Variovorax sp. PBL-E5: one gene and its partner. The protein of the gene in region 2 binds, or shares a complex with, the protein of the main gene of each other region. Links are inferred from orthologs where the notes say so. Each region holds a gene or a part of one and is shown on either strand. Other genes may lie near its edges.

Region 1 (14,102 bases), 1.4 Mb from region 2 along the record:
GCCCGAGCGCCGCCCACCACGCGGCATCGAGCCGGTGCAGCAGGCCGCGCGCCACCAGCACCAGGCCGAGCCCGGCGACGCTGCCGAGAAAATGCGAGGCCTCGATGAGCGGCAGCGGCACGTTCAGTGCGGCGAGGATTTCCTTCGCATCCTCCGTCAGCGGCGTGACGCCCGAGACCAGCAGCCATCCGCCCGCCACCAGCGTCAGCGCGGCCATCAGCCGCGGGCTCAGGCGCACCGCCGCGCGGCCGATCGGTGCCGCCACGCCCGAGCGCAGTTCGTAGACCACGATCAGCGCGCTGGCCACCACCAGCGGCAGCACGTAGTAGATGCCGCGGTTGAGCACCAGCGCGCCGAGCATCGCCCCGGTCGGCACGTGCGTGCCGCCGGCCAGCAGCATCACCGCCTCGAACACGCCGACACCGCCGGGCACATGGCTGGCGATGCCGGCCGTGATGGCGATCGCATAGAAGATCACGAAGGTGGGCAGCGCGATCCGGTCGGCGGGCAGCAGGAACCAGAGCGCCGCGGCCGAGGCTGCCAGCTCGACGGCCGAGATCACCAGCTGCCGCAAGGCCAGGCCCGCCTGCGGCAGCCGCAGCGTGCGCTGCGCGCCCAGATGCAGCGCGCGCCGCCGCGCGCACAGCCAGAGGAAGGCGGCCAGCGCGATCAGCAGCGCCGCGCCCAGCGCGCGCAGCGCCAGCGGCCGCACGTGCAGCAGCGGCGCCACTTCGTGCGCGCCCCACAGCAGCCCGAGCGCACCGAAGGCCGCGATGCCCAGGCCGAAGGCGGCGGCGTTGAAGACGATGACCTGCGCGATCTGGTGCGGCTCCAGCCCGGCGGCCGCATACATGCGCGTGCGCACCGCGCCGCCGGTCAGCGGACCGAGGCCGATGGTGTTGGACAGGGCGTAGGCGACAAAGGAAGTCAGCAGCACCGTGGAGCGCGCGACCTTGGCGCGGGCATAACTCAGCGACGAGGCGTCATAGCCGCTCAACGCGAAGTAGCTCGCGGCAGTGGCCGCGATCGCGAGCGCGATGTTCGAGCCCGGCGTGGCCTGCACCGCGGCCATCACATCGTCGTAGCGAACCTCATGCAGCAGCCGGTGCAGCGCAACGCCGATCGCGATGGCGAGAACGACGCCGAGCGCCGCCATCAGCCACGGTTTCAGGCGCGGCCACCAGGGGCCCGGCCGAAGCTTCGGCAGGCTACGGAGCGGGAGAGGATCGATGGGGTATTCGGACACGAGGCGAAGGGGCAATCTGCTGAACGCCCGATCGGCAAGGCGGGAGGACACGCCGCGCCGAAATACCTCACGCTGTGACACAAAATAACCGGGCGTCACGCGTTGTTGCGCGCGCCGCGGTGGGCGCGCCACGGCCCGGCGCCGGCCCGCACGCCGCAACGCGGCCGCGCGGAATCGGAATCTCAGGCCGCCTGGACGAACCGGCTGCGGATCGACTGCTCGATACCCGCCGCATCGAGGCCGATGCCGGCCAGCAGCCTGGCCGGATCGCCATGCTCGATGAAGCGGTCGGGCAGGCCGAGCTGCAGCACGGGCCTGTCGATGCGCGCGGCCTGCAGCGCCTCCAGCACGGCGCTGCCGGCGCCGCCCATGATGGCGCCCTCCTCGACCGTGACCAGCGCATCGTGCGTGGCCGCGACCTTCAGCAGCAACTCGACGTCGAGCGGCTTGGCCCAGCGCATGTTGACCACCGTGGCGTCGAGCGCCTCGGCCGCCTTGAGCGCCGGATACAGCAGCGTGCCGAAGGCGAGGATGGCGATGCGCTTCCCCTCACGCCGGACCTCGCCCTTGCCGAAGGACAGGCCCTCGAGCGTGAGCGCCGGCGTGACGCCCGCGCCCGCGCCGCGCGGATAGCGCACCGCGACCGGATGGTTCTGCTCGTAAGCCGTGGTGAGCAGCCGCCGGCACTCGGCCTCGTCGGCCGGGCAGGCGACGCTCATGTTGGGGATGCAGCGCAGGAAGGCGATGTCGTAGGCGCCCGCATGCGTGGCGCCGTCGGCGCCCACCAGACCGGCGCGATCGAGCGCGAACACCACCGGCAGGTTCTGGATCGCGACGTCGTGGATCAGCTGGTCGTAGGCGCGCTGCAGGAAGGTCGAGTAGATCGCGACCACGGGCTTGAGCCCCTCGCACGCGAGGCCCGCCGCGAAGGTGACCGAATGCTGCTCGGCAATGCCGACGTCGTAGTAGCGGCCCGGAAAGCGCTTCTCGAACTCGACCAGCCCCGAGCCTTCGCGCATCGCCGGCGTGATGCCGACCAGCCGGCCGTCCTGCGCGGCCATGTCGCACAGCCAGCTGCCGAAGACCTGGGTGAAGGTCTGCTTGGGCGCGGTCGCGGGCTTCACCAGGCCGACGGCCGGATCGAACTTGGACGGCCCGTGATAGGCCACCGGGTCGGCCTCCGCCAGCTTGTAGCCCTGGCCCTTCCTGGTGACCACGTGCAGGAACTGCGGACCGTGCAGGTGCTTGAGGTTCTCGAGCGTGGGCACCAGCGAATCGAGATCGTGGCCGTCGATCGGGCCGACATAGTTGAAGCCGAACTGCTCGAACAGCGTGGCCGGCACCACCATGCCCTTGGCATGCTGCTCGAGGCGCTTGGCCAGCTCGAACAGCGGCGGCGCGGCGCGCAGCACGCTCTTGCCGACGTTCTTGGCGGCGGCATAGAAGTTGCCGCTCATCAGTTGCGCGAGGTAGCGGTTGAGCGCGCCGACCGGCGGGCTGATCGACATGTCGTTGTCGTTGAGGATGACCAGCAGCTTGCAGTCGCAGACACCCGCGTTGTTGAGCGCCTCGAAGGCCATGCCGGCGGTGAGCGCGCCGTCGCCGATGATCGCGACCGCGTGCCGGTCCTCGCCCTTCTGCTTGGACGCCATCGCCATGCCGAGCGCGGCCGAAATGCTGGTCGACGAATGGGCGGTGCCGAAGGTGTCGTACTCGCTCTCGCTGCGCTGCGGGAAGCCCGAGATGCCGCCGAGCTGGCGCAAGGTCGGCATGCGCTCGCGGCGGCCGGTGAGGATCTTGTGCGGATAGGTCTGGTGGCCCACGTCCCACACCAGGCGGTCGTGCGGCGTGTTGAACACGTGGTGCAGCGCGACCGTGAGCTCGACCGTGCCGAGGTTCGAGCTCAGGTGGCCGCCGGTGCGCGACACGTTGTCGAGCACGCAGGTGCGCACCTCGTCGGCCAGCTGCTTGAGCTGGGCGCGGTCGAACTGCCGCAGGACGGAGGGATCGTGGATCGTGGGAAGCAGCGGGGCCATGGAAAACGTCTTGTTGTTGTTATCGGTCGCGCTCGACGACCATGTGGGCCAGCGCGCGCAGCGCGCCGGTGTCGGCCAGTGTGCTGCGATCCAGCGCGGCCAGTGCATCGGCCAGCAGTTCCCTGGCCTGCGCACGCGCACCGTCGATGCCGAGCAGGGACACGTAGGTGGGCTTGTCGCTCGCGGCGTCCTTGCCGGCGGTCTTGCCGAGCGTCTGCGAATCGGCCGTGACGTCGAGGATGTCGTCGACCACCTGGAACGCGAGGCCGATGGCCGCGCCGTAGTCGCGCAGCGCCGCCAGCGCTCCGGCCGCGATCGGGCCGCCGCAGGCCGCGCCCATCTCGACGCTGCCCTGCAGCAGCGCGCCGGTCTTGAGGCGGTGCATCTCGCGCAGCTGGGCCTCGTCGAGCGCGAGCCCGACGCTGGCCAGATCGATCGCCTGGCCGCCGGCCATGCCTTGCCCGCCGGCCGCGCGTGCCAGCAGGCCGCACAGGCGCGCCTGCACGGCCGGCGCCACGGCGTCGCCCTCGGGCGTGAGCAGCTCGAAGGCCAGCGCCTGCAGCGCATCGCCCGCGAGCAGCGCATCGGCCTCGCCGAACTTCACGTGCACCGTGGGCTTGCCGCGGCGCAGCACGTCGTTGTCCATGCACGGCAGATCGTCGTGCACCAGCGAATAGGCATGGATCAGTTCGGCCGCGCAGGCAGCGCGCAGCGCAGCTTCTGCGTTGCCGCCGACGGCTTCGCTGGCCGCGAACACCAGCAGCGGACGCAGCCGCTTGCCGCCGTCGAGCACCGCATAGCGCATCGGGTTGCCGAGTTCGAGCGGCGCATCGACGCCGACCCAGGCCGACAGCGCGGCCTCCACCGTGGCCAGATGCGGTTCGCTCCACGCGGCGAGCCGCGCAGCGTCCCAATGCAGCAATGGCGCGCCGCTCATTCCGCCGTCCAGGCCTTGAGACTGCCGGCGTCGAGCACCTTGATCTGTTCCTCGACCGCCTGCAGCCGGTCGCGGCAGAAGGCCAGCAACACGGCGCCGCGCTGGTAGCTGCCGAGCAGCTGGTCGAGCGGCAGCTGGCCCGACTCGAGCTCGGCCACCAGGCGTTCGAGCTCCTGCAGTCCGGCTTCGTAGGTGGGGGGCAGCGGGCCCGTATCGGGTGCAGGGGGTTGGCCCGGCGGGGAGGAGGAAGGCACCTTGGGCATTCGGGGATCGGGGATGAAACAGGGCATTTTAGGACGGCTACAATCCTGGTCTTCCCTGGCCGGTCGCACCGGCGCAATTCCTCGGGCCGTTCAGCACCTTTCGACGGCAGCCTTCCGTTTTTCCTTCTCTCCCTGTGGGGAGCTTGGTCAGGTCACCCATGTCTGATTTAAGTCTTCAACTGCAGCAGGCCTCGAGCCAACTTCCGGTTTCCGCGTATTTCGACGAGGCGCTCTACGCCCGCGAGCTGCAAACGCTTTTCGCCGCGGGCCCGCGCTATGTCGGCCACCGGCTGGCGGTGCCCGAGCCGGGCAATTTCCACACCCTGCCGCAGGAGCAGCAGGGCCGCGCGCTGGTACACACGCCCAAGGGCGTGGAGCTGATCTCCAACGTGTGCCGCCATCGCCAGGCGCTGATCCTGCAGGACCGCGGCAGCCTCGATGCGCAGGGCGGCGGCAACATCGTCTGCCCGCTGCACCGCTGGACCTATGCCGCGGCCGATCCGCGCAGCACCGGCACGCTGATCGGCGCGCCGCACTTCGAGCAGGATCCCTGCCTCAACCTGCACAACTACCCGCTGACCGAGTGGAACGGCCTGTTGTTCGAGAAGAACGCCCGCGGACAGGGCCGCGACGTCGCGGCCGACCTCGCCAGCCTGGGCCCGCGCGCCGACCTCGACTTCGAAGGCTACGCGCTCGACCGGGTCGTGCTGCACGAGTGCAACTACAACTGGAAGACCTTCATCGAGGTCTACCTCGAGGACTACCACGTCGGCCCCTTCCATCCCGGGCTCGGCAGCTTCGTCACCTGCGACGACCTGCGCTGGGAATTCAACCGGCATTTCTCGGTGCAGACGGTCGGCGTTGCCAACCGGCTCGGCCGCGCCGGCAGCCCGATCTATCAGCGCTGGCAGGAGCAATTGCTGAAGTACCGCGAGGGCAAGCCGCCCAAGTACGGTGCGATCTGGCTCACCTACTACCCGCATGTGATGGTCGAGTGGTATCCGCACGTGCTCACCGTCTCGACGCTGCATCCGGTCGGCCCGCAGAAGACGCTCAACATGGTCGAGTTCTTCTACCCCGAGGAAATCGTCGCCTTCGAGCGCGAATTCATCGAAGCCCAGCAGGCCGCCTACATGGAGACCTGCGCCGAGGACGACGAGATCGCCGAGCGCATGGACGCCGGCCGCCGCGCGCTGATGCAGCGCGGCGACGACGAGAGCGGCCCCTACCAGAGCCCGATGGAAGATGGCATGCAGCAGTTCCACGAATGGTACCGCCGCGAGATGAAGAGCCCCTGAGGCAATGCAGGCACTCTGGATGGTGCTGGGCGCACTGGTCTTCGCGACCATGGGCGTGTGCGTCAAGATCGCCTCGGCCTGGTTCTCCAGTGCCGAACTGGTGTTGTACCGTGGCCTGATCGGCATCCTTTTCCTGTGGGCGCTGGCGCGCAGCCGCGGCGTCTCGCTGGGCACGCGCTACCCGCTGATGCACGGCTGGCGCAGCCTGATCGGCGTGGTGTCGATGGGCGCGTGGTTCTACTCTATCGCCCACATGCCGCTGGCCACCGCGATGACGCTCAACTACATGAGCAGCGTCTGGATCGCCGCCTTCCTGATCGGCGGCACGCTGCTGGCCTGGATGCCGGTGCCCGGGCGCGACGGCAGCCTGCCGCGGCCGCCGCTGCAGGGGCCGCTGATCCTCACCGTGCTCGCGGGCTTCGTCGGCGTGGTGCTGATGCTCAAGCCCAACGTCAACGACAGCCAGGGCTTCGCGGGCCTGGTCGGGCTGATGTCGGGCCTCACGGCGGCCTTTGCCTACATGCAGGTGGTGGCACTCTCGCGGCTCGGTGAACCCGAGGAGCGAACCGTGTTCTATTTCGCGGTGGGCTCGGCGATCGCCGGCGGCCTGGCCACGCTGCTCGGCGAAGCCACGCCGTGGGCCGAATGGACCTGGATGCATGCCCTGTGGCTCGCGCCCGTGGGCGTGCTGGCGGCGGTGGGCCAGCTGTGCATGACGCGCGCCTATGCAAGCGCCAAGACCGAGAGCGGGACGCTGCTGGTCGCCAACCTGCAGTATTCGGGCATCGTCTTCGGCGCGATGTACAGCGTGCTGCTGTTCGGCGACCGCATCGACGCGATGGGCTGGGCCGGCATGGTGCTGATCGTCTTCAGCGGCATCGCGGCCACCGTGCTGCGCCAGCGATCGCTGCCGAAGGCGCCGGCCGAAGAGCATTGAAGGATTTCGCATGTACACGACCCTGATCACCGCCGAGCAACTGACGGCCCTGCAGCGCAGCGCAGCGCCGCTGATGGTGTTCGACTGCAGCTTCGAGCTGATGAAGCCCGAGGCCGGCGCGCAGAACTACCGCGCGGCACACATTCCCGGCGCGCTCTACGCCGACCTCGACACCGACCTCAGCGCGAAGCACGGCATGCCGGGCGCGCACGGCGAGGTGGTGGTGGCGCAGGACGAGGGCCTGCCCGCATCGGGCGGCCGCCATCCGCTGCCGAGCCGCGAGAAGTTCGCGGCCTGGCTGTCGTCGATCGGCTTCGCCAACGGCATGCAGGCCGTGGTGTACGACCGCAACGGCGCCAACTACTGCGGCCGCCTCTGGTGGATGCTCAAGTGGATGGGCCACGAGGCCGTGGCCGTGCTCGACGGCGGACTGCAGGCCTGGCAGGCCGCGGGCGGCGCGGTCGCCGGCGGCGACGAGCCCGCGCGCTTCCAATCCAACTTCGTGGCCGCTGCGCCCTTGGTGGTGCTCGCCGACACGCAGCGCGTGCTCGCGCGGCTCGACCAGTCTGACCAGACGCTGATCGATGCGCGTGCCGCTGCGCGCTATCGCGGCGAGGTGGAACCTCTGGACCCGATCGCAGGTCACATCCCCGGGGCCCTGAACCGGCCCTTCACCGAGAACCTCGGCCCCGACGGCAAATTCAAGCCGGCCGCCCAGTTGCGCGCCGAGTTCGAGACCTTGCTGGCGGGCCGGGATCCGGCCACGGTCGTCCACCATTGCGGCAGCGGCGTGAGCGCGCTGCCCAACCTGCTCGCAATGCAGATCGCGGGCCTCGGGTCGACCGCGCTCTATGCCGGCAGCTGGAGCGAATGGAGCAACACGCCGGGGCTGCCGACCCGGCAAGGCGCAAACGCATGAATCCTGCACGGCTGCTTTCCACCTTCGCACTGCCTGCGCTGCTCGCGCTGCCGATCGCGGCCATCGCGCAGCAGGCACAGCATGCGCACGTGCACGGCCAGCTCAGGCTCGATGTCGCGATCGACGGCCCGACCGTGGTCATCGAGATGGATTCGCCGCTCGACAACTTCATCGGCTTCGAGCACGCACCGAAGACCGATGCCGAAAAGAAAACCGCAGACGACGCCGTCGCCCAGCTGCGCGCGGCCGACCAGCTGTTCAGGATCGACCCCAGCGCCAACTGCAAGCTCGGCCCGGTGACGCTGCGCTCCGCGGCGCTCGGCCTGGGCAAGGCGGACGCCGACGCCGCCGAAGGCCATGCCGACCTCGACGGCACCTTCGCCTTCAACTGCACCAATGCGCAGGCGACCAAGTTCATCGACATCGCGCTGCTCGATGCCTTCAAGGGCATCCGGCAGATCGACGTCCAGATCGCCGCGCCGCAGGGCCAGTTCAAGCGCACGCTCAAGCGGCCGACCACACGCCTGACCTGGAGCAAGTGATCTCTTCGTGACGCCGCTGCTCGTCGCCGAATCGCTGCGCTTCGGCTGGCCGGGTGCCGGCGCGCCCTGCATCGACATCGAACGCCTCGAGGTGAGCGCCGGCGAGGCCGTGTTCCTGCACGGGCCGAGCGGCTGCGGCAAGAGCACGCTGCTGTCGCTCTTGGCCGGCGTGCTGGTGGCGGACGCGGGGCGCATCACGCTGCTGGGCCACGACTGGGCCGAGCTCTCGGGTTCCGCGCGCGACCGCTGCCGCGTCGCACATGTGGGCTACATCTTCCAGCAGTTCAACCTGCTGCCCTACCTCAGCGTGCTCGACAACGTGATGCTGCCCTGCCGCTTCTCGGCGCGGCGCATGGCGCAGGCCTCGACCGCCGGCCCGGCGCGCACGCAGGCCGAGCTGCTGCTCGAGCGCATGGGCCTGGACCGGAGCCTCTGGCCGCGCCAGGCCATGCGGCTGTCGGTCGGCCAGCAGCAGCGCGTGGCCGCGGCGCGCGCACTGATCGGCCATCCCGAAGTGGTGATCGCCGACGAGCCCACTTCGGCGCTGGACGAGGACCGGCGCGAAGCCTTCCTCGACGTGCTGCTCGCGGCCTGCGAGGCGAACCGCAGCGCGCTGGTGTTCGTGAGCCACGACCAGCGCATCGCGGCGCGCTTCGGGCGCCACGTGCTGCTGCCGCAGATCAATCGCGCGACGCAGGGGGCGCTTCCATGAGGGCCCTGCTGGGCATCGCGTGGCGCAGCGCCTGGAACCGCCGCTTCACGCTCGCGCTCACGGTGCTCTCGATCGCGCTGTCGACCTTCCTGCTCCTGGGCGTCGAGCGCATCCGCACCGAGCTGCGCGAGAACTTCTCGTCCTCCGTCTCCGGCACCGACCTGATCGTGGGCGCGCGCACCGGCTCGACGCAGCTGCTGCTGTACTCGGTGTTCCGCATCGGCGCGGCCACCAACAACGTGCAGTGGAAGAGCGTGCAGGCGCTGGCCGCGCATCCGGGCGTGGCCTGGGTCGTGCCGCTCTCGCTCGGCGATTCGCACCGCGGCTTCGCGGTGCTGGCGACCACGCCCGACTACTTCGAGCATTTCCGCTACGGCAACCGCCAGCCGCTGCGCATGCGCGAGGGCAGGCCCTTCAGCGATCTGTTCGATGCGGTCATCGGCGCCGAGGTCGCGGACAAGCTGGGCTACCACGTCGGCCAGAAGATCATCCTCTCGCACGGCAGCGGCGAGCTCAACGTGGCCGAGCATGCCGACAAGCCCTTCACGGTGGTCGGCGTGCTGGCGCGCACCGGCACACCGGTCGACCGCACGGTGCACATCGGCCTGGCGGCGATGGAAGCGATCCATCTCGAATGGGTGGGCGGCGCGCCGATGCCGGGCGTGAAGATACCGGCCGACCAGGTACGCAAATTCGACCTCACACCGAAGAACGTGACCGCGGCGCTGGTCGGCCTGAAGAACCGCGCGGCCGTGTTCGCGGTGCAGCGCTGGGTCTCGACCTATGCCGCCGAGCCGCTGATGGCGATCCTGCCCGGCGTTGCGCTCGACGAGCTGTGGAGCGTGGTCGGCATCGGCGAGAACGCGCTGCTGCTGATGTCGGCGCTGGTCGCGCTGGTCAGCCTGGCCGGGCTGGTGTCGGTGGTGCTGGCGGGCCTCGACGAACGCCGGCGCGAGCTGGCCGTGCTGCGTGCCGTCGGCGCCAGCCTGCGGCACGTGCTGGCGCTGCTGGCGCTCGAAGGCGCGCTGGTCACGGGGCTGGGCGTGGCGATCGGCATCGTCTTTGCCGTGCTCGGCATTGCCCTGCTCTCGCCGTGGCTGCAATCGCAATTCGGACTCGCGCTCACGCTGTCGGCGCCTACACTGAACGAAGGGCTGCTGGTGGCGAGCCTGCTCGTGGCCGGCTTCCTGGCCAGCCTGTTGCCCGGGATACGCGCGTATCGGCTTTCGTTGTCCGACGGCCTCTCACCGAGAATCTGAACCATGACATTGCGTCTGCCTCTTGCTGCATTCGCTGCCGCCGTCTTCGCTGCCAGCGCCTTCGCGGCCGATCCCGCGCCGCAGGCCACCTCGCCCGCCAACCCGATCGGCGGCAAGGCAGCCGCCGCCAAGGCCGCGCCGGGCGAGCCGCGGCTCATCGCGTGGGAAGAGCTGGTGCCCAAGGACTGGGATCCGATGAAGGCGTTGAAGGGCATGGACCTGAGCCAGCTCGACGACAGCGACCCGCGCGCCAACGACCTGCTCATGAAACTGCAGGAAGCCTCGAACAACGCGCCGACCAACCCGGCGATGAACGGCGTCGACATCAGGATCCCGGGCTTCGTCGTGCCGCTCGAAGAGGACAAGGGCGAGGTCACCGAGTTCCTGCTGGTGCCCTACTTCGGCGCCTGCATCCACACGCCGCCGCCGCCCGCCAACCAGATCCTGCACGTGCGCGCGCAGGGCGCGAAGTTCCGCGCCATGGACACTGTCTGGGTCACCGGCCGGCTGCAGACCCAGCGCAACGATTCGATGATGGGCGTGAGCGGCTACGACATCAGCGCCAAGAGCGTCACCAGGTACACCGGCGGCGCGAAGTAGAAAAGAAAGCCTCGCGCTCAGCGGCGCGGCGGCGCCACGCGTTCGGGCCGCACGCCCACACCCACGGCATACGCGGGCACGCCCTGCAGGATCGGAAATCGCTGCATCAGCCGCAGCGGCCACGGCACGCCGAAGGGCTGTGCGCGCGCGCCGCTCTGCAGCACCGGCGTGAGCAGCCGATCCTGGATGGCGACCTGCACCCATTGCGTGACGCGCGTGGGCAGCAGCCGCCGCGCCTGCACGCGCGCGAGCAGCGGGGTGATGGCCTCGGCGCCGACGCCCGGATCCGCCAGTGCGTCGCGCAGCAGGTTGGCCGTGGCCACCGCATCCTGCACCGCGAGGTTGATGCCGACGCCGCCCACCGGCGACATCGCATGCGCCGCGTCGCCGATGCACAGCAGCCCCGGCTTCCACCATTGCTCGAGGCGATCGACCGTGACGCTGAGCAGCTTGACGTCGTCCCAGCTCGCGATACGGTCGACGCGATCGGCCAGGAAGGGTGCGGCCGCCGCCACATCGGCGCGAAAGGCCTCGAGCCCGCGCGCCTGGATCGCCGCGATGCCGCCCTTGGCGATGACGTAGGCGCATTGCCAGTAGGTATCGCGGCCGATGGTCGCCATGAAGTGACCGGCGTCGATGAAGCCGCCCGAATCGGCCGGATCGCCGGGTGCCCGCGGCAGACGCATCCACAGCACGTCGATCGGCGCGCCGATGTCGCGCACCTTCAAGCCGGCCGCGGCGCGCATCGCCGAATGCCGCCCGTCGGCCGCCACCACCAGATCGGCCGCGATGTGCTGCAGGCCTTGCGGCGTGCGCACCTGGACGCCGGTGACGCGGCCGTCGCGCTCGCTCAGGCTGGTCGCCTCGGCGTTCATCCGCAAATGGAAGCCCGGGCAGCGCCTGGCCTCGTCCTGAAGGAAATCGAGGAAGTCCCATTGCGGCATCAGCGCGATGAAGCGGCAGGCGGTGGACAGCCGCGTGAAGTCGGCCAGCCGCACGCGCTGGCCCGACACCGTCGCGTAGAGCTGGCGCGCCTCGTCGTGCGGCCGCGCGAGGAAGGCATCGAGCAGGCCGAGGTCGGCCATCACATCGAGCGTCGACGGATGCACCGTGTCGCCGCGGAAATCGCGCAGGAAATCGCCGTGCTTCTCGAGCACGATCACCTCGACGCCGGCGCGCGCGAGCAGGAGGCCGAGCATCATGCCCGCCGGGCCGCCACCGGCGATGCAGCAGCGCGCCGACAGCGGCGGCACCGAAGCGTCGGGCGAGGATGTGGGGGGAGTCGGGGACGGGTTCACGAGATGCGCCATGACACGGGCATGTGCCTATGATGGCGCGGACCGGGTTTCATTCCAAGGAGCGCGCCATGTCCACCCATGTCTACAAGCTGATCGAGCTCACCGGCTCTTCGCCCACCAGCAGCGACGACGCGGTCCAGCGCGCCATCGCGAAGGCCAGCGAATCGGTGCGCAACATCCAGTGGTTCGAGGTGACTGAGACCCGCGGGCATGTGGTCGAAGGCAAGATCGCGCACTGGCAGGTGACGATCAAGGTCGGGTTCACGCTCGAAGCCTGAAGGCGCGCACGCCGGGCGCGGCGCGGGCACTCAGTCGGGCGCCTGCATCACGCGGTCGTGGTCCTCGTCGGCCGGCACGTGGTCGGCGTCGAGGTCGCTCGCGTCGGTGAGGTCGATGCCGGTTTCCTCGGAGAGCTCGTCCGTGGTCTCGGCTTCGGCCTCGACTTCGGCCTCGTCGGCATCGGGTGAATCGAAGCCGTCGCCGAGCAGGGCGTCATCGGATTCGTCGTCCGGCGGTTCGCCGGTACGAAGGGTGGGATCGACGCGGATCATTTCGAGCTCCTTTGCTGCATCTCTGGTCTGGCCCCAGTGTGGGCCCGTTCCCCGAACGGTGCTTCAGCCGCCGGGCAACAAGCGTGTCAGAAAGTGCCCCGTGTGTCCAATCAATGCCTGGCCTTGCCGTCCGCCTGCGTCGAAGCCGGCGCGCCATGCCCGTGTTCGTGCCCGTCCTCGCCCTCGTGCGAGAGCCGGCTCACCACCGTCACGAGCACGATGCCGGCCACGAGCCAGACGATCTGCAGTGCGGTCTGGCGCGCAGGCAGGCGTTTTTGCAGCTGCGGGATGAGGTCGGCCAGCGCGACATAGACGAAGCTGCTGCCGGCCAGCACCAGGAAATACGGCAGCAGGCCGTGGAGCCGGTCGACCAGCCACCAGCCGACCACGCCACCCAGCGCCGTCATGGTGCCGGCGAGCGACACCTTGATCAGCGCGGCGCGCGGGTTGGGCGAGCTCTGGCGCAGCACCACCAGATCGCCGATGTGATGCGGCACCTCGTGCGCCAGCACGGCCAGCGCCGCCACCAGCCCCAGGCGCAGGTCGGCGATGAAGGCCGAGGCGATCAGGATGCCGTCGCCGAAGCAGTGCACGCTGTCGCCCGTCAGCACCGCCCAGCCGCCGCTCTTGCGCGGTGCCGCATGCGCATGCGAATGACCGTGTTCGTGGTCATGGTCATGGCCCGCATGGGCGTCGGGCGCCTCGCCATGATGGTGCTCATGCCCGTGGTGCCAGAGCTCGGCCTTGTCGAGCAGGAAGAAGAACACCAGCCCGAACAGCAGCACGCCGAAGAGCAGGCCCGGCTCGATGCCGCTTTCGAAGGCCTCGGGCAGCAGGTGCATGAACGCGGTCGCCAGCAGGGCGCCGGCCGCCAGGCTCAGCAGATGCTGCGGGTTCACGCCGCCGGCGCCCTCGCCGCGCACGCCGGCGCGCAGCAGCAGCGCCGCGATCCAGACACTGCCGATGCCGGCGAACAGGGTGGCGACGAGGATGGCTAACAGATTCATGACGGCTCGGATGACATGACAAAAAACAAAGCCGCCCTTCGGACGGCTTTCGATGGAAAGCGGCTTGCGGCGCCAGGCCACCCGCTGGCCTTGGACCAGGCCCAGCGGCTTTCATCTTATCAACCGTGTCAAGAGGATCTTGCGTAGGCCCGGGCCGCGAGCGCCGATGCGAGCACCACGGCCGGATCGATCAACCGCAATCCCGACACCGCCGGCACGCCCTGGAGCCCGAGCGGAATCTCGGTGCAGCCCATGACGATCGCCGCCGGCCCGTGGCGCTCCGCCAGGCGCAGCGCGACCTCGGCGAAGCAGGCTTGCGCGAGGCGCATATCGCCTGTCTTGACGCCGTCATAGATGCCGCGCATCAAGGTCTGCCGCTCATCGGCCAGCGGCAGATGGCAGGCCAGCCCCGCGCCGGCCAGGGCCTGTTCGTAGAGGCCCACGCGGTAGGTGCCTTCGGTCGCCATCAGCGCGACCTCGCGCACGCCTTGCGCGGC
Region 2 (14,332 bases):
CCGCCAGCAATGCGCCCATGTCGAGCGAGTACACGTGCGACTCGGCGAGGATCTCGGGCACGTCGTTCTGCGTGATGCGCCAGGCCAGGCCCTCGGCGATCGCGGTCTTGCCGACACCGGCTTCGCCCACCAGCAGCGGGTTGTTCTTGCGCCGGCGGCACAGGATCTGGATCACGCGCTCGACCTCGTACTCGCGGCCGATCAGCGGGTCGATCTTGCCTTCCTTGGCGAGCTGGTTGAGGTTCTGCGTGAACTGCTCGAGCGGAGATGACTTCTCGTTCTTCTCGCCGCCGCCCTCCTCGCCCTCGCCCGACGACGATTCGCTGCTGCCCTTGGCAGCCTCGGGCGGATCGCTCTTCTTGATGCCGTGGGCGATGAAGTTCACCACGTCGAGGCGCGTGACGCCCTGCTGATGCAGGTAGTAGACCGCGTGCGAGTCTTTTTCACCGAAGATCGCGACCAGCACGTTGGCGCCGGTGACTTCCTTCTTGCCGTTGCCGGTGGACTGCACGTGCATGATGGCGCGCTGGATCACGCGCTGGAATCCCAACGTGGGCTGGGTGTCCACATCGTCGGTGCCTGCCACCTGCGGCGTGTTGTCCTTGATGAAGTTGGTGAGCGACGCCCGCAGGTCGTCGACATTGGCCGAGCAGGCGCGCAGAACCTCTGCGGCACTCGGGTTGTCCAGCAAAGCGAGCAGCAGGTGCTCCACCGTGATGAACTCGTGGCGCTGCTGCCTGGCTTCGACAAAAGCCATGTGCAAGCTGACTTCCAGTTCCTGGGCAATCATGTGATTTCCTTTTGCCTTGCTGTAAATAATTTCTCAGATGGGTTGGAGCGCGCTTTATTCAACCGGTTCACTGACGCACTGCAACGGATGCCCGGCCTGGTGCGCCGCCTCCATCACCTGATTGACCTTGGTGGCCGCCATGTCGCGGGAATAGACCCCGCAAACGCCGCGGCCGTCCAGATGGATCTTGAGCATGATCTGGGTGGCTGTTTCCCGGTCCTTGTTGAAGAACTCCTGGATGACGACGATCACGAACTCCATCGGCGTGTAGTCGTCGTTCAGCATCACCACCTGGTACATCTGGGGCGGGGCCGTCTTCTGCGGTCGCCGTTCGAGCACGACCGAGTCACCGTCGTCCCGCGCTGGCTTCTGGGCCGGCGGCGTGGGTGGGGTCGAAGGGATTCTGGTTGCCATAAAAATGATTCTATAGAGCGTGCGGGTGCGGTGCCGGACCCTCTAAAAATGGTGGCGTCCTGGCGACAATCAAGTGACCGCAGCGTGAACTCTGCCGCGCTGGCGCAAAACCTTCGCGGCGGCCGGGCCGGCTGCGGTGGCGCCGAGCCAGTTCTCTTGGCGCCGAGGTCAATGTCGCACGAAAACAAAAAACCCCAGCACCTGCAAGGCACTGGGGCTGACGCGGGGCATCCGGTGGGCGCCGGACGGGCCTCACATGTTGTCGATCATGACCTGGCCGAAACCCGAGCAGCTGACCTGCGTGGCGCCTTCCATCAGGCGCGCGAAGTCGTAGGTGACCTTCTTGCTGGCGATGGATTTCTCGATCGAGCTGATAACCAGGTCGGCAGCTTCCTTCCAGCCCATGTGACGCAGCATCATCTCGGCCGAGAGGATTTCGGAGCCGGGGTTGACGTAGTCCTTACCGGCGTACTTGGGCGCCGTGCCGTGCGTGGCCTCGAACATCGCGACGGTGTCGCTGAGGTTCGCCCCGGGCGCAATGCCGATGCCACCGACCTGCGCGGCCAGCGCGTCGGAGATGTAGTCGCCGTTGAGGTTGAGCGTGGCGACGACCGAGTATTCGGCAGGCCGCAGCAGGATCTGTTGCAGGAACGCGTCGGCGATCGAGTCCTTGATGGTGATTTCCTTGCCCGTCCTGGGGTTCTTGAACTTCATCCAGGGACCGCCGTCGACCAGTTCGGCGCCGAATTCCTTGGCCGCCAGGCCATAGGCCCAGTCGCGGAAGCTGCCCTCGGTGAACTTCATGATGTTGCCCTTGTGCACGATCGTCACGCTGGGCTTGTCGTTGTCGATCGCGTACTGGATCGCCTTGCGCACGAGGCGCTCGGTGCCTTCGCGCGACACCGGCTTGATACCGATGCCCGAGGTGTTCGGGAAGCGGATCTTCTTGACGCCGAATTCGTCCTGCAGGATCTTGATGAGCTTCCTGGCCTTGTCGCTCTCGGCCTCGAACTCGATGCCGGCGTAGATGTCCTCCGAGTTCTCGCGGAAGATCACCATGTTGGTCTTGTGCGGTTCCTTGACCGGGCTGGGCACACCCTCGAAATACTGGATCGGGCGCAGGCAGACATACAAGTCGAGTTCCTGGCGCAGCGCCACGTTCAGCGAACGGATGCCGCCACCGACCGGGGTGGTCAAGGGACCCTTGATCGATACCACATAGTCGCGCACCGCGTGCAGCGTCTCTTCGGGCAGCCAGACATCGGGACCATAGACCTTGGTCGACTTTTCGCCGGCAAAGACCTCCATCCAGTGGATCTTCTTCTTGCCGCCGTAGGCCTTGGCGACCGCCGCGTCGACCACCTTGAGCATGACCGGCGTGATATCCAGGCCGGTGCCATCGCCCTCGATGAACGGAATGATGGGCTGGTCAGGCACATTGAGTGAATTGTCGGCATTGACCGTGATCTTCTGGCCTTCGGTCGGAACCTTGATGTGCTGATAGCTGGACATGAGAACGGAACTCTGGGTGGATTTAAGGGCCGAAAAGCACTTTGTTTTCAGATGGCTGAATAGCTTTAGAATTTTAGACGCAACCGGAGGAGCCCGAAGATTCTGTCAACCGAGCCCATCCTGGTCTCGTTGTTGGCTGACCTTCTGCTGGCCGGGAGGCGTTTTCAATCCATCTCCACAGAGGAATCCGTAATGAGCAAAGTTCTCGCAGTCATGATCGCCGGCCTGTTTGCGGCTGGCGCATATGCCCAAGGCAGCACCTCGCAAGAAGCCCAGCCCCAGCTGAACACCAAGCCGCAAGTGAAGGCCCAGGCCAAGGTGGAATCGAAGGCCCCCGGCGTCAAGGCGCAGGGCGGCGACGAAGTCAAGACGCCCGAAGGCGGTGCCGTCGGCGCCGACAAGGCTGCCGTTGCCGGCGAAAAGCGCGCATCGACGCGCGATACCCGCCGCCGCAACAAGGACGGCAGCCTCAAGCGCCGCAGCACGCAAGGCGGCACGCCCCAGTAAGCGCCCCGCGCTGCTGACGAAAAAAGCGTTCTGCGGAACGCTTTTTTTTCGCCTGCGCGACCCAGGCCTTCGCATGACGCCGGCGTCGAAGACAAGGTAAGCTTCGCACGCAAATTTGGTCGTGCCCGCAACAGCGGGCATTGTTGTTTACGGTGTCCGCCAGAAAGTCCACCATGCTGCGACGAATTCTTAGCCTCCTTGTGTTCTCGGTCCTGACGACGGCATTTGCGCATGCCCAGGAACCGCAGATGAATCTTCAGCGCACGAAGTTGTCGGTCGGCATGTACCAGATCGACGCACAGGTCGCGCAGACGCCCGAACAACGCGAGATCGGTCTGATGTTCCGCAAGGAGATGCCGCAGTTCGAAGGCATGATCTTCGTGTTCGAGCAACCGGCCACGCAGTGTTTCTGGATGCGGAACACGATCCTCCCGTTGACTGCGGCCTTCGTGGCCGACGACGGTCGCATCGTGAACCTGGCCGACATGCAGCCGATGACCGAAAACTCGCACTGCTCCGAGGAGCCGGTGCGTTTCGTCCTCGAGATGAACCAGGGTTGGTTCGCCCACAAGAACATCAAGAAGGGCGCGAAGCTCGGCGGCGTGTTGTTCGCGAACAGGCACTGAACGCCACGCCCCATGAAAAAAGCCGACCCACGAGTCGGCTTTCTTTCGGGCTGAATCGGATCAGCCGAAGTTCTTCGCCACGAAGTCCCAGTTCACCAGCTTGGCAAGGAAAGTCTCGACGAACTTGGGACGCAGGTTGCGGTAGTCGATGTAGTAGGCGTGCTCCCAGACGTCCACCGTCAGCAGCGCCTTGTCGGCCGTGGTCAGCGGCGTACCGGCCGCGCCGGTGTTGACGATGTCCACTGTCCCGTCACCCTTCTTGACCAGCCAGGTCCAGCCCGAGCCGAAGTTGCCCACCGCGGATTTGACGAACGCCTCCTTGAAGGCCGCATAGCTTCCCCACTTGGCGTCGATGGCCTTGGCCAGCGCGCCGGTGGGTTCGCCGCCGCCCGCAGGCTTCATGCAATTCCAGAAGAAAGTGTGATTCCAGATCTGGGCCGCGTTGTTGTAGATGCCGCCGCTGGACTTCTTGACGATCTCTTCGAGCGTCATCTTTTCGAACTCCGTGCCCTTTTGCAGGTTGTTCAGGTTCACGACATAGGCGTTGTGGTGCTTCCCGTAGTGGTACTCCAGGGTTTCCTTCGAATACTCGGGCGCCAGCGCGTCCATCGGATAGGGCAGAGGAGGAAGAACGTGTTCCATGTTGTATCTCTCAGGTTGGTTGTGGGATGAAGGATTCTAGAAAGGAATTAGGCGGCCGGCGTCGGACGCTTTCCCGTTGTCCCTGTTCTCAGCACCGTCAGATCGACAGCACCGTCGGCCAGACGCGCGCTGACCTCGTCGCCGGGCGCAAGCCGAGCCACGCTCGTGATCGCGTGACCCGTCGCGTCCGTCAGCCACGCATAGCCGCGCTGCAGGACCAATGCAGGATCCAGCAGCTGCAGTCGAAGTGCCGCCCGATCGAGCCGCTCGTGATGCCGGGTCAGGACGTCCCCGATCCTGCGTGGCAACTCGGCCTCCAGCGACTGCCGGGACTGCGCCAGGCGCTGCACTCTGGACAGAACCGCGTAGTGCAATCGCTGCGCCTGATGTGCCAGGCGCAGCTGCTGCCGCGCCGCCAATGCCGAAGGACGGCCGAGCCGGCTGGCCGCCAGGTCGAGGCGTTGGCTCAGCGCATCCACCCGAGCAGACAGCGCTTGGGTCAGGCGCTCTTCGAGCAATTCCAACGCACCCAGCCAGAGCTCGCGCGGGGCCGCGACGAGTTCGGCAGCGGCCGTGGGCGTCGGGGCACGCAGATCGGCGCAGAAATCGGCAATGGTGAAGTCCGTCTCATGGCCGACGCCGCTGATCACGGGCACCGGACTCTGGACGATCGCGCGGGCCAGCATCTCGTCATTGAAGGCCCAGAGATCCTCGATCGATCCCCCGCCGCGCACCAGGAGGATCACCTCGACGGCCGGCTGCAGGTCATACAGCGACTGCAGCGACCGAACGAGTTCCGCCGGCGCGTTCGCACCCTGGACGGCCGCCGGCGCGATCACCACCGGAATATGCGGCACGCGGCGGCGCAATGCGGTCACGACGTCGTGCAGTGCGGCCGCCCCCAGGGACGTGACGACGCCGATCGCGCCCGGCATGGCAGGCAGCGGTCGTTTGCGCGCGGTATCGAACAACCCTTCGGCTTCCAGCTTGGCCTTGCGCTGCAGGAATTGCTCGAACAGCGCGCCCTGCCCCGCGCGGCGCAGGCTCTCGACCACCAGTTGCAGATCGCCGCGCGGCTCGTAGACCGCCAACCGGCCGCGGACCTCGACCTGGTCACCGTCGCGCGGCGAGAAATCGAGCAAGCCGGCAGCGCGCCGGAACATGGCGCACCGCAGCTGACCGGACGCATCCTTCAGCGAGAAATAGCAATGCCCGCTGGCCGCACGGGAAAAGCCCGAGATCTCACCCCTTACCGCCACCGGATTGAAGCGCGCATCGAGCGCATCCGCAACGGCGCGGCACAGGGCGCCAACCGCCCATACCCGGGCCGTCGACGCCGGATAGGGCTCGCGTTCACCCATGGGCAGCCCTGTTACAGATCAGCAGTCGTCCACAGCCGACGAGCGCTCGTCCTCGGCACGGACCGAACCGGCACCACATGCACGGCTTTCCGTGCAAAACATTGATTTCATTGGAAAAAGCGGTGCTCAAAATTCGATCGATTCAATGGAAGGCCCTGGGCATGCGGGTCTGGATGAGTTGCTCGGCTTGTTAGCCACAAAGTTATCCACAGAAACTGTGCGGCAACGCCTACAGCGAATACAGGTCGAAGGCCAGACCGGCTCGGTGGATAATCGCCGCGCATTTGCAGTCCACCAGGACGGAGGATTTTTTTGTTTTCCATCATAGTTGCTGCGGGTTGGCCCATCTGGCCGCTGCTCGCCTGTTCGGTGATCGCCCTGGCGCTGGTCATCGAGAGATTCACGAACCTGAAAACCTCCAAAGTCCTGCCTCCGAAATTGCTCGATGAAGCCATCACGGTATCGCGCGCCGCCATTCCAGGCCCCGACGTCGTGACCAAGCTCGAACGGAACTCGGGGCTCGGCGAAGTGCTGGCCGCCGGCTTTCGCGCCATGAACGCCAATCCGCTCTCGACCGAGGACGACCTGCGTGCGGCGATGGAGGCCGCCGGGCGCATGGTCGCGCACCGGCTCGAGCGCTACCTGCCGGCATTGGCAACCATCGCATCGGCCGCACCTCTGCTCGGCTTGCTGGGCACAGTGATCGGAATGATCGAGATCTTCGGCTCCCAGTCACCGGCCAACGGCGCGGTGAGCTCCGGCAATCCGGCGCAGCTGGCACACGGCATTTCCGTCGCGCTCTACAACACGGCCTTCGGATTGATCATCGCGATCCCGTCGCTGATCTTCTGGCGCTATTTCCGCAGCCGCGTCGACGAGTACCTGCTGAACCTGGAACTCGCCGGCGAGCGCTTCGCGCGGCACCTGAACGCCCTGCGCCGATGAGAATGCATTTTCGCCATGGCTCGCGCGATGAACCCGAGATCAACCTGATCCCGTTCATCGACGTGCTGCTGGTCATCCTGATCTTCCTGATGTTGTCGACCACCTACAGCAAGTTCACGGAGATGCAGATTCGCCTGCCGGTGGCCGATGCCGAGGCGCAGCACGACTACCCGAAGGAAGTGGTCGTCGCGGTCTCGGCCGACGGGCGCTATTCGGTCAACAAGACGATCCTGCCGGACCGCAGCATCGAAACCGTGGCGTCAGCGCTCGGTGCCGCAGCGGACGAAGCCAAGGACAACGTCGTGATCATCAGCGCCGATGCCAGCGCCTCGCACCAGTCGGTGATCACGGTGATGGAAGGCGCGCGCCGCGCGGGCCTCATGCGCATCACCTTCGCCACGCAGACAGCCGCGCAAGCGGGACGCTAGCCTTGGCCTGGCTGCAGCGAGCCTGGCTGCAACGCGGCTTGATCGCGCGGCTGCTCTGGCCGTTGTCCCTCCTCTACGGCGTGCTGGCCGGCTGCCGGCGGGCGCTCTATCGCTTCGGGATACAGCCCGTCGAACGGATCGGCGTGCCGGTGATCGTGGTCGGCAACGTCGTCGCGGGCGGCTCGGGCAAGACGCCGGTGGTGATGGCGATCGTGCGGCACCTGAATGCACGCGGCATCACGGCGGGTGTGGTGTCGCGCGGCTACGGCCGGTCGACCGACGACTGCCGCGAGGTGTTCGACGACAGCGATCCTGACAAGGTCGGCGACGAACCCGCGCTGATCCGGCGCTCGACCCATGCGCCGGTTTTCGTCGCCCGGCAGCGTGCGGCAGCAGCCCGCGCCCTGCTTGCGCGCCATCCTGCGATCCAGGTCATCGTGAGCGACGACGGCTTGCAGCATTGGGCGCTGGCGCGCGACGTCGAGATCTGCGTCTTCGACGATCGCGGCACCGGCAATGGCTGGCTGCTTCCGGCCGGCCCCTTGCGCGAGCGCTGGCCCCGCTCCTGCGACTTGATCCTTCATACCGGGCGCCACCCGGCATTTGCCGGATTCGGCGCCCGCCGCATGCTGGCCGACCATGCGCTGCAAAGCGACGGCACGGCCATTGCGCTGTCCTCGTTGAGCGGACGGCACCTGATCGCCGTCGCCGCGATCGCAAAGCCCGACGCGTTCTTCCAGATGCTTCGCGAGGCCGGTCTGAGCCTGGCGCAATGCATCGCATTGCCCGATCACGACGATTTTCATCACTGGACGTCCCCGCCCAACAACGGCAGCCACACGCTGATCTGCACGGAAAAGGACGCCGTGAAACTGTGGCGAACAGCCCCTGCAGCCTTGGCCGTCCCTCTGGTGTTCGAACCCGCGCCGGCCTTTTTCGCCGCGCTCGATGCGAAGCTATCATCCCTCGATGGACACCAAGCTGCTTGAACTGCTCGTCTGCCCCGTGACCAAGGGCCCGCTGACCTGGAATGCAGAGAAGCAGGAACTTGCCTCGCGCAGCGCACGCCTCGCTTATCCGGTGCGCGACGGCATCCCCGTGCTGCTCGAGACGGAAGCACGCACCCTTTCCGACGAAGAATTGGGCCTTTGAGCCGGGCCGCGGCAAAGCGTGGTTTCGTTCACCGTTCTCATCCCTGCCAGGCTGGCGTCGACGCGCTTGCCGGACAAGCCGCTGGCCGACATTGCCGGCCTGCCGATGGTGGTTCGCGTTGCGCAACGCGCGCATCAGTCTGCCGCACGCAGCGTCGTGGTGGCCGCGGACGATGCGCGCATCGTTGCCGCTTGCGAGGCCCATGGCGTGCAAGCCCTGCTCACCCGCACCGACCATCCCAGCGGCAGCGATCGCCTCGCCGAGGCTTGCACCCTGCTCGGCCTCGCGGACGATGCGATCGTCGTCAACGTGCAGGGTGACGAGCCACTGATCGATCCGGCGCTCATCGATGCCGTGGCCCACACTCTGGACTCGCATCCCGATGCGGTGATGAGCACGGCAGCACACGCGATCGACTCGGTCGACGATTTCGTGAATCCGAATGTCGTGAAAACCGTGCTCGATGCGCAAGGCAACGCGCTTTACTTCAGTCGCGCGCCGATCCCATGGTGGCGCGACGGCTTTGCAGGGAAAGGCCCGACCACATTGCCGCGTGCACCGCAAGCGCTGCGTCATATCGGCATCTATGGCTACCGCGCCGGGTTCGTGCGCCGGTTTCCGGATCTGCCGCCGGCACCGATCGAGGGCACCGAAGCGCTGGAACAGCTGCGCGCACTGTGGCACGGGCACCGCATCGCGGTGCATGTCAGCGACCATGCGCCAGGGCCGGGCATCGATACGCCGGAAGACCTGGCCCGCGTGCGCGCGCTGCTGTCGGCCGCGTAGCCAGCCTCGCCCTGGTCCGCGATTCGGCCGCGGGACGCATGCTATCCTCGATCCAACTCCGCCCTGCGCCGCTCACGTGGCGAGTGTGCATGGCGCGACAGAATTCAAAGAACCGTCCGAGGACACCATGAGACTGATTTTGTTGGGCGCCCCCGGGGCAGGCAAAGGCACGCAAGCCGCCTTCATTTGCCAGAAATATGGCATTCCCCAGATCTCCACCGGGGACATGCTGCGAGCCGCGGTCAAGGCGGGTACCGCGCTCGGCCTGCAGGCGCAGGCCGTCATGGCATCCGGCGCACTCGTGAGCGACGATCTGATCATCAACCTCGTCAAGGAACGTCTCGCACTGCCGGATTGCGCGAACGGTTTTCTCTTCGACGGCTTTCCTCGCACCATTCCGCAGGCCGAAGCCATGCGCGCGGCGCAGGTCAACCTCGACTATGTGCTCGAGATCGACGTGCCTTTCGCAGACATCGTCGAGCGCATGAGCGGTCGCCGCTCGCACCCGGCCTCGGGACGCATCTACCACGTCAAGTTCAATCCGCCGAAGACCGAGGGCAAGGACGACCTGACGGGCGACGACCTGGTCCAGCGCGAGGACGACAAGGAAGCCACCGTGCGCAAGCGTCTCGAGGTCTATAGCCAGCAGACACGTCCCCTGGTCGACTATTACGCGGCATGGGCCAAGGCCGAGCCGGCTGCGGCGCCGAAGTACCGCGCCATCAGCGGTGTCGGCACGGTCGATGAGATCACTCAGCGCGCGCTCACGGCGTTGAGCAGCTGATCGGCCCCCTTCGCGCGAACATTCCGGTTCTCTCAGGCGGTCGATGGGCTGCCCAGGAGTTCCAGCATGAGGGCGATGCGCGCCTTCACCGGCGTCAAGGCGCCGACGCTGGGTATCGATTCCGCTTCGCCGGCTTTCGGCAGGATGCGCCCCTGCGCGCATCGCGTCGCACGCACCACGGCCACACCGGCGGATTGCGCCCGAAGTGCTGCCTCTTCGAGCGCATGGTGAAGCGTGCCGTTGCCGGTGGCCGCGAGCACCAGGCCTTGTACCGGCTCTGCCGCACCGAGCCGGCGCTCCTGGAGCAGTGAATCGACGATGCTCCCGCGCGCCTCTGCGTGGCTCACCAGGATCTCGACCCGAGGCCATGTCCGCGCTTCGATCATCCGTTCGAACAGGCCTGAGGCGACATCGGCGGCCGCGCCGGGCCAGCTTCTGTGGAGCCGCACAACGCCTTCCTCGACATAGCCCAACGGGCCCGCGTCACCGGAATCGAATGCATCGAGCCGATAGGTGTGGACCTTGCGCACATCGAACGCGCTGTGCACCGTCCCTGCACACACGGCCACGACGCCGTGTGCACCTGGCATCGCAGCGACCACGAGGGCATCGCGCACGTTCTGCGGTCCGTCGGGTGCCAGGGCAGTGGCCGGCCGCATCGCGCAGGTCAGAACCACGGGCTTGTGCGGCGAAAGCACCGATTGCAGGAAGAACGCCGTCTCTTCCAGCGTGTCGGTGCCATGCGTGATGACGATGCCCGCCACGTCGGGCTCGGCGAGCCAGTGAGCGCAGCGCAGGGCGAGCTCGCGCCAGACCACCGACGTCATGTCCTTGCTGTCGATCTGCGCGACCTGCTCCGCCAACAATGAAATTCCGTCCGGCGCCTCGATGCCGCTCAGCAGATCCGACACGCCCACCTGGCCGGCGGCATAGCCGATGTTGTCACCGGGCGCCGCCGCCCTTCCGGCGATGGTGCCGCCCGTCCCCAACACGATCACGCGGCGCCGGCCGTCTCGAATGTCCTGGGCCATGGCTTGCCAACTTTCTAAAACTGGTTAAAAATACAGGTACTGGATATTCAGCCAGTGCCGCAAGGAGTCATTCATGCAGTTTGCCGTCAAGCTTACCGCCCGTCAGCAGCAGATTCTCGACCTCATCCAGAGTGCCATCGCGCGCACCGGCGCTCCGCCCACTCGCGCCGAGATTGCCGCCGAGCTCGGCTTCAAGTCGGCCAATGCAGCCGAAGAGCATCTTCAGGCGCTGGCCCGCAAGGGTGTCATCGAACTCGTGAGCGGCACTTCGCGCGGCATCCGCCTCAAGGGCGATGCGCTGCGCTCCCTCAACGAATCCCGCAACAACCAGTTCTCCCTGTCCCTCCCCGGCATGGCCCAGTTGGCGCTGCCGCTGATCGGCCGTGTGGCCGCAGGCTCGCCCATCCTTGCGCAAGAACACGTCGATCAAACCTATTACGTGGAAAACACGCTGTTCCAGCGCCAGCCCGACTACCTCCTCAAGGTTCGCGGCATGTCCATGCGCGACGCCGGCATCATGGACGGCGATCTGCTCGCCGTCCAGGCCACCAAGGAAGCCCGCAACGGGCAGATCGTGGTGGCACGGCTGGGCGATGAGGTGACGGTCAAGCGCCTCAAGCGCAATAAGCAGGTCATCGAGCTGCATGCGGAAAATCCCGATTACCCCACCATCGTGGTTCAGCCCGGCGAGCCCTTCGAGATTGAAGGCCTTGCAGTCGGCCTGATCCGCAACACGATGCTGATGTAGCTGCGGCAGCCATCGCATGCAGCCGCATGCGCGAAGATCCCGGCCGCAACAGGTGGCGGGCGTATGGCGAAGGCCATCACCCTGTCGAAGCCGATGAAAGCAATCCTGCCTGTGTTCAACCTCTGATTTTCTGGAGTTCACATGGGAATCGCTCTTCTCAGCATTGCTGATTTTTTCACACCACTGCAATCGCTGGCGAGCCGCTGGATGCCGGCTCGTCGATCGCGCCGCACCGCTTCGGCTGGCCTGCGGTATGTGAGTGTTCGGCCCAGCTGCGCGGTGCACCCCGGCGCATCGGCGCAGGCCGAAGTGCCAGCGCCGATGCGTCCCTTGCGCGTCGTGCGCACGGTCGACGCCCAGCAATCTGGCGGGCGTGCCAGTCGCGTGTTGATTTCGGGCCGCATGGTCGACGTCTGCGCCGAGCTCGATCGGCTGGCCGCCCTGGAGGCCGCGGACGCAACACCACGAGCAGCCGGACTGCATTGACACGGAGCGGCCTGTCGCCGGCGCAGGTTCCAGACCCGCGCCGCGGACGTTCGCCGAGACGATGACCTCGCCGCACGCGCATCTGGCCGAACCGTGTCCAGCCACGCGCCGACACGGCGCGTTGGCAACGCGAGGCACAATGGCACGCCATGAACATTGTGATCCTCGACGACTATCAGGACGCGGTGCGCAAGTTGCGCTGCGCCGCCAAGCTCGATGCATACGCAGCCAAGGTCTATACCAATACGGTCAAGGGCATCGGACAGCTCTCGATCCGGCTCAAGGACGCTGATGTGATCGTGCTGAACCGCGAACGCACCCAGGTGTCCCGTCAACTGATCGAGAAGCTGCCCAAGCTCAAGCTGATCTCGCAGACAGGGCGCGTCGGCGCACACATCGATGTGCACGCCTGCACCGAGCAAGGCATTGCGGTGGCCGAAGGCACGGGTTCGCCGCTGGCACCTGCAGAGCTCACCTGGGCGCTCATCATGGCCGCGATGCGCCGCCTGCCGCAATACATCAGCAACCTCAAGCACGGCGCGTGGCAGCAGTCGGGCCTCAAGTCGGCCTCGATGCCGCCCAACTTCGGGCTCGGCTCGGTGCTGAAGGGCAAGACCCTCTGCATCTGGGGCTACGGCCGCATCGGCCAATTGGTCGCCCGCTACGGACAGGCCTTCGGGATGCAGGTGGTGATCTGGGGCCGCGAAGAAAGCTGCGCCAAGGCAAGGTCCGACGGCCTGCAGGTGGCCCCCAACCGGGACGCGTTCTTCATGGCTGCCGACGTGCTGTCGATCCATCTGCGCCTGACGGACGACACGCGCGGGCTGGTGACGCTGGAAGATCTGTCGCGCATGAAGCCGACCGCACTCTTCGTCAACACCTCGCGGGCGGAACTGGTCGAACAGGATGCCCTGCTCGCCGCGCTCAATCGCGGCCGGCCCGGACTGGCGGCGATCGATGTGTTCGAGAGCGAACCGCCGCTGCAGGGCCACGCGCTGCTGCGGCTGGAGAACTGCATCTGCACGCCGCACATCGGCTACGTCGAGCAGGACAGCTACGAGATGTACTTCGGCCAGGCTTTCGACAACGTCGTCAGCTTCATCAAGGGCAACCCCACCAACATCGTCAATCCCGGCGCGCTGCAGGTCCGTCGTTGAAGCAGCCCGCATTGCCGGCTGCATCGTGGGCGTTGCTGGCGGGTAACTTCGTGATCGGCACGGGCGTGATGGTGGTGCCCGGCACGCTCAATGAACTCAGCACCTCGCTGGAGGTCAGCGCCGCGACCGCCGGCCAGCTGATCACCGCAGCAGCGGTCGTGATGTGCCTGGGCGCACCCCTGCTGGCTGCCGTGGTCGCGGGGTGGGATCGCCGCATCCTGCTGAGCTGCACGATGCTGTGGTATGCCGCCGGACATTTGCTCGCCATGCTGATGCCCAACTTCGGCGGCCTGCTGGCGGTGCGCATGCTCACGGTCGTCGCGCCTGCCATCTTCACCGCACAAGCGGCCGCGTGTATCGGCATGCTGGTGCCCACCGAACAGCGAGGCCGCGCCGTCACCTTCGTCTTTCTGGGTTGGTCCGTGGCCTCGGTGCTGGGCTTGCCGATCGGCGCGGTCATCGGCGGCCACTTCGGGTGGCGGACGGCCTTCGCGGCGATCGCGTTTCTTTCCGTGCTGAGCGCATACGGGATCTGGTCCCGGCTTCCGGCCGGCATCCGCCCCGCCGCGTTGTCGCGCGAGGCCTGGGGACGCGTGCTCAGGAATCCCTTGCTGATGGGCGTCGTGTCCGTCACTGCCCTGCAAGGTGCAGGGCAATTTGTCCTGTTCAGCTATTTCGCGCCCGTTCTCCGGCAGACCCTGGGCGCGAACGCAAGCGAACTGGGCCTCGTCTGGGGCTGGTTCGGCATCTGCGGCCTCGCGGGCAACGTGCTGGTGAGCCGCTACATCGACCGCATCGGTGCGTCGCGCATGGTGTTGATCACCACGGTGCTGATCGGCGTGAGCCTGCTTCTGTGGCCGCTCGGAATCACGCTCGGATGGCTGGCGTTGATCCTGGTGCCCTGGGGCTTGGGCTGCTTCGCGGCCAATTCGGCGCAGCAGGCGCGACTGGTTTCGCTCGCGC

What was found.
Region 1: the proteins of xseA (region 2) and xseB are in contact, whole or in part, in a cryo-EM structure (PDB 8TXR), measured with the Escherichia coli proteins. The link is inferred for Variovorax sp. PBL-E5 from one-to-one orthologs.

What each region holds. Positions count from the first base shown.
Region 1 is NZ_LR594671.1:3,932,175-3,946,276, forward strand. The notes cover bases 2,850-5,532. They hold xseB (exodeoxyribonuclease VII small subunit), read right to left. Parts: upstream 4,483-5,532; coding sequence 4,216-4,482; downstream 2,850-4,215. Other genes in these bases: dxs (1-deoxy-D-xylulose-5-phosphate synthase), read right to left, coding at 2,850-3,282; WDLP6_RS19170 (polyprenyl synthetase family protein), read right to left, coding at 3,302-4,219; WDLP6_RS19180 (aromatic ring-hydroxylating oxygenase subunit alpha), read left to right, coding at 4,641-5,532. Also shown: bifunctional lysylphosphatidylglycerol flippase/synthetase MprF, read right to left, coding at 1-1,246; more of dxs, read right to left, coding at 1,429-2,849; more of WDLP6_RS19180, read left to right, coding at 5,533-5,780; WDLP6_RS19185 (DMT family transporter), read left to right, coding at 5,785-6,717; WDLP6_RS19190 (sulfurtransferase), read left to right, coding at 6,728-7,636; WDLP6_RS19195 (DUF2796 domain-containing protein), read left to right, coding at 7,633-8,178; WDLP6_RS19200 (ABC transporter ATP-binding protein), read left to right, coding at 8,186-8,890; WDLP6_RS19205 (ABC transporter permease), read left to right, coding at 8,887-10,149; WDLP6_RS19210 (DUF3299 domain-containing protein), read left to right, coding at 10,153-10,749; WDLP6_RS19215 (FAD-dependent oxidoreductase), read right to left, coding at 10,767-12,047; WDLP6_RS19220 (dodecin), read left to right, coding at 12,116-12,325; WDLP6_RS19225 (hypothetical protein), read right to left, coding at 12,356-12,598; WDLP6_RS19230 (ZIP family metal transporter), read right to left, coding at 12,709-13,605; WDLP6_RS19235 (aspartate/glutamate racemase family protein), read right to left, coding at 13,734-14,102. UniProt on the Escherichia coli protein: Bidirectionally degrades single-stranded DNA into large acid-insoluble oligonucleotides, which are then degraded further into small acid-soluble oligonucleotides.
Region 2 is NZ_LR594671.1:2,570,476-2,584,807, reverse strand. The notes cover bases 3,696-6,608. They hold xseA (exodeoxyribonuclease VII large subunit), read right to left. Parts: upstream 5,853-6,608; coding sequence 4,539-5,852; downstream 3,696-4,538. Other genes in these bases: WDLP6_RS12565 (MotA/TolQ/ExbB proton channel family protein), read left to right, coding at 6,165-6,608; WDLP6_RS12570 (hypothetical protein), read left to right, coding at 5,944-6,180; WDLP6_RS12580 (superoxide dismutase), read right to left, coding at 3,910-4,491; WDLP6_RS12585 (DUF192 domain-containing protein), read left to right, coding at 3,696-3,849. Also shown: ATP-dependent Clp protease ATP-binding subunit ClpA, read right to left, coding at 1-790; ATP-dependent Clp protease adapter ClpS, read right to left, coding at 845-1,204; icd (NADP-dependent isocitrate dehydrogenase), read right to left, coding at 1,457-2,716; WDLP6_RS12590 (cell envelope biogenesis protein TolA), read left to right, coding at 2,909-3,223; more of WDLP6_RS12585, read left to right, coding at 3,397-3,695; more of WDLP6_RS12565, read left to right, coding at 6,609-6,797; WDLP6_RS12560 (ExbD/TolR family protein), read left to right, coding at 6,800-7,225; lpxK (tetraacyldisaccharide 4'-kinase), read left to right, coding at 7,228-8,214; WDLP6_RS12550 (Trm112 family protein), read left to right, coding at 8,195-8,377; kdsB (3-deoxy-manno-octulosonate cytidylyltransferase), read left to right, coding at 8,396-9,163; adk (adenylate kinase), read left to right, coding at 9,291-9,947; WDLP6_RS12535 (asparaginase), read right to left, coding at 9,980-10,978; transcriptional repressor LexA, read left to right, coding at 11,052-11,726; WDLP6_RS12525 (hypothetical protein), read left to right, coding at 11,868-12,212; WDLP6_RS12520 (D-2-hydroxyacid dehydrogenase family protein), read left to right, coding at 12,362-13,369; WDLP6_RS12515 (MFS transporter), read left to right, coding at 13,366-14,332. UniProt on the Escherichia coli protein: Bidirectionally degrades single-stranded DNA into large acid-insoluble oligonucleotides, which are then degraded further into small acid-soluble oligonucleotides.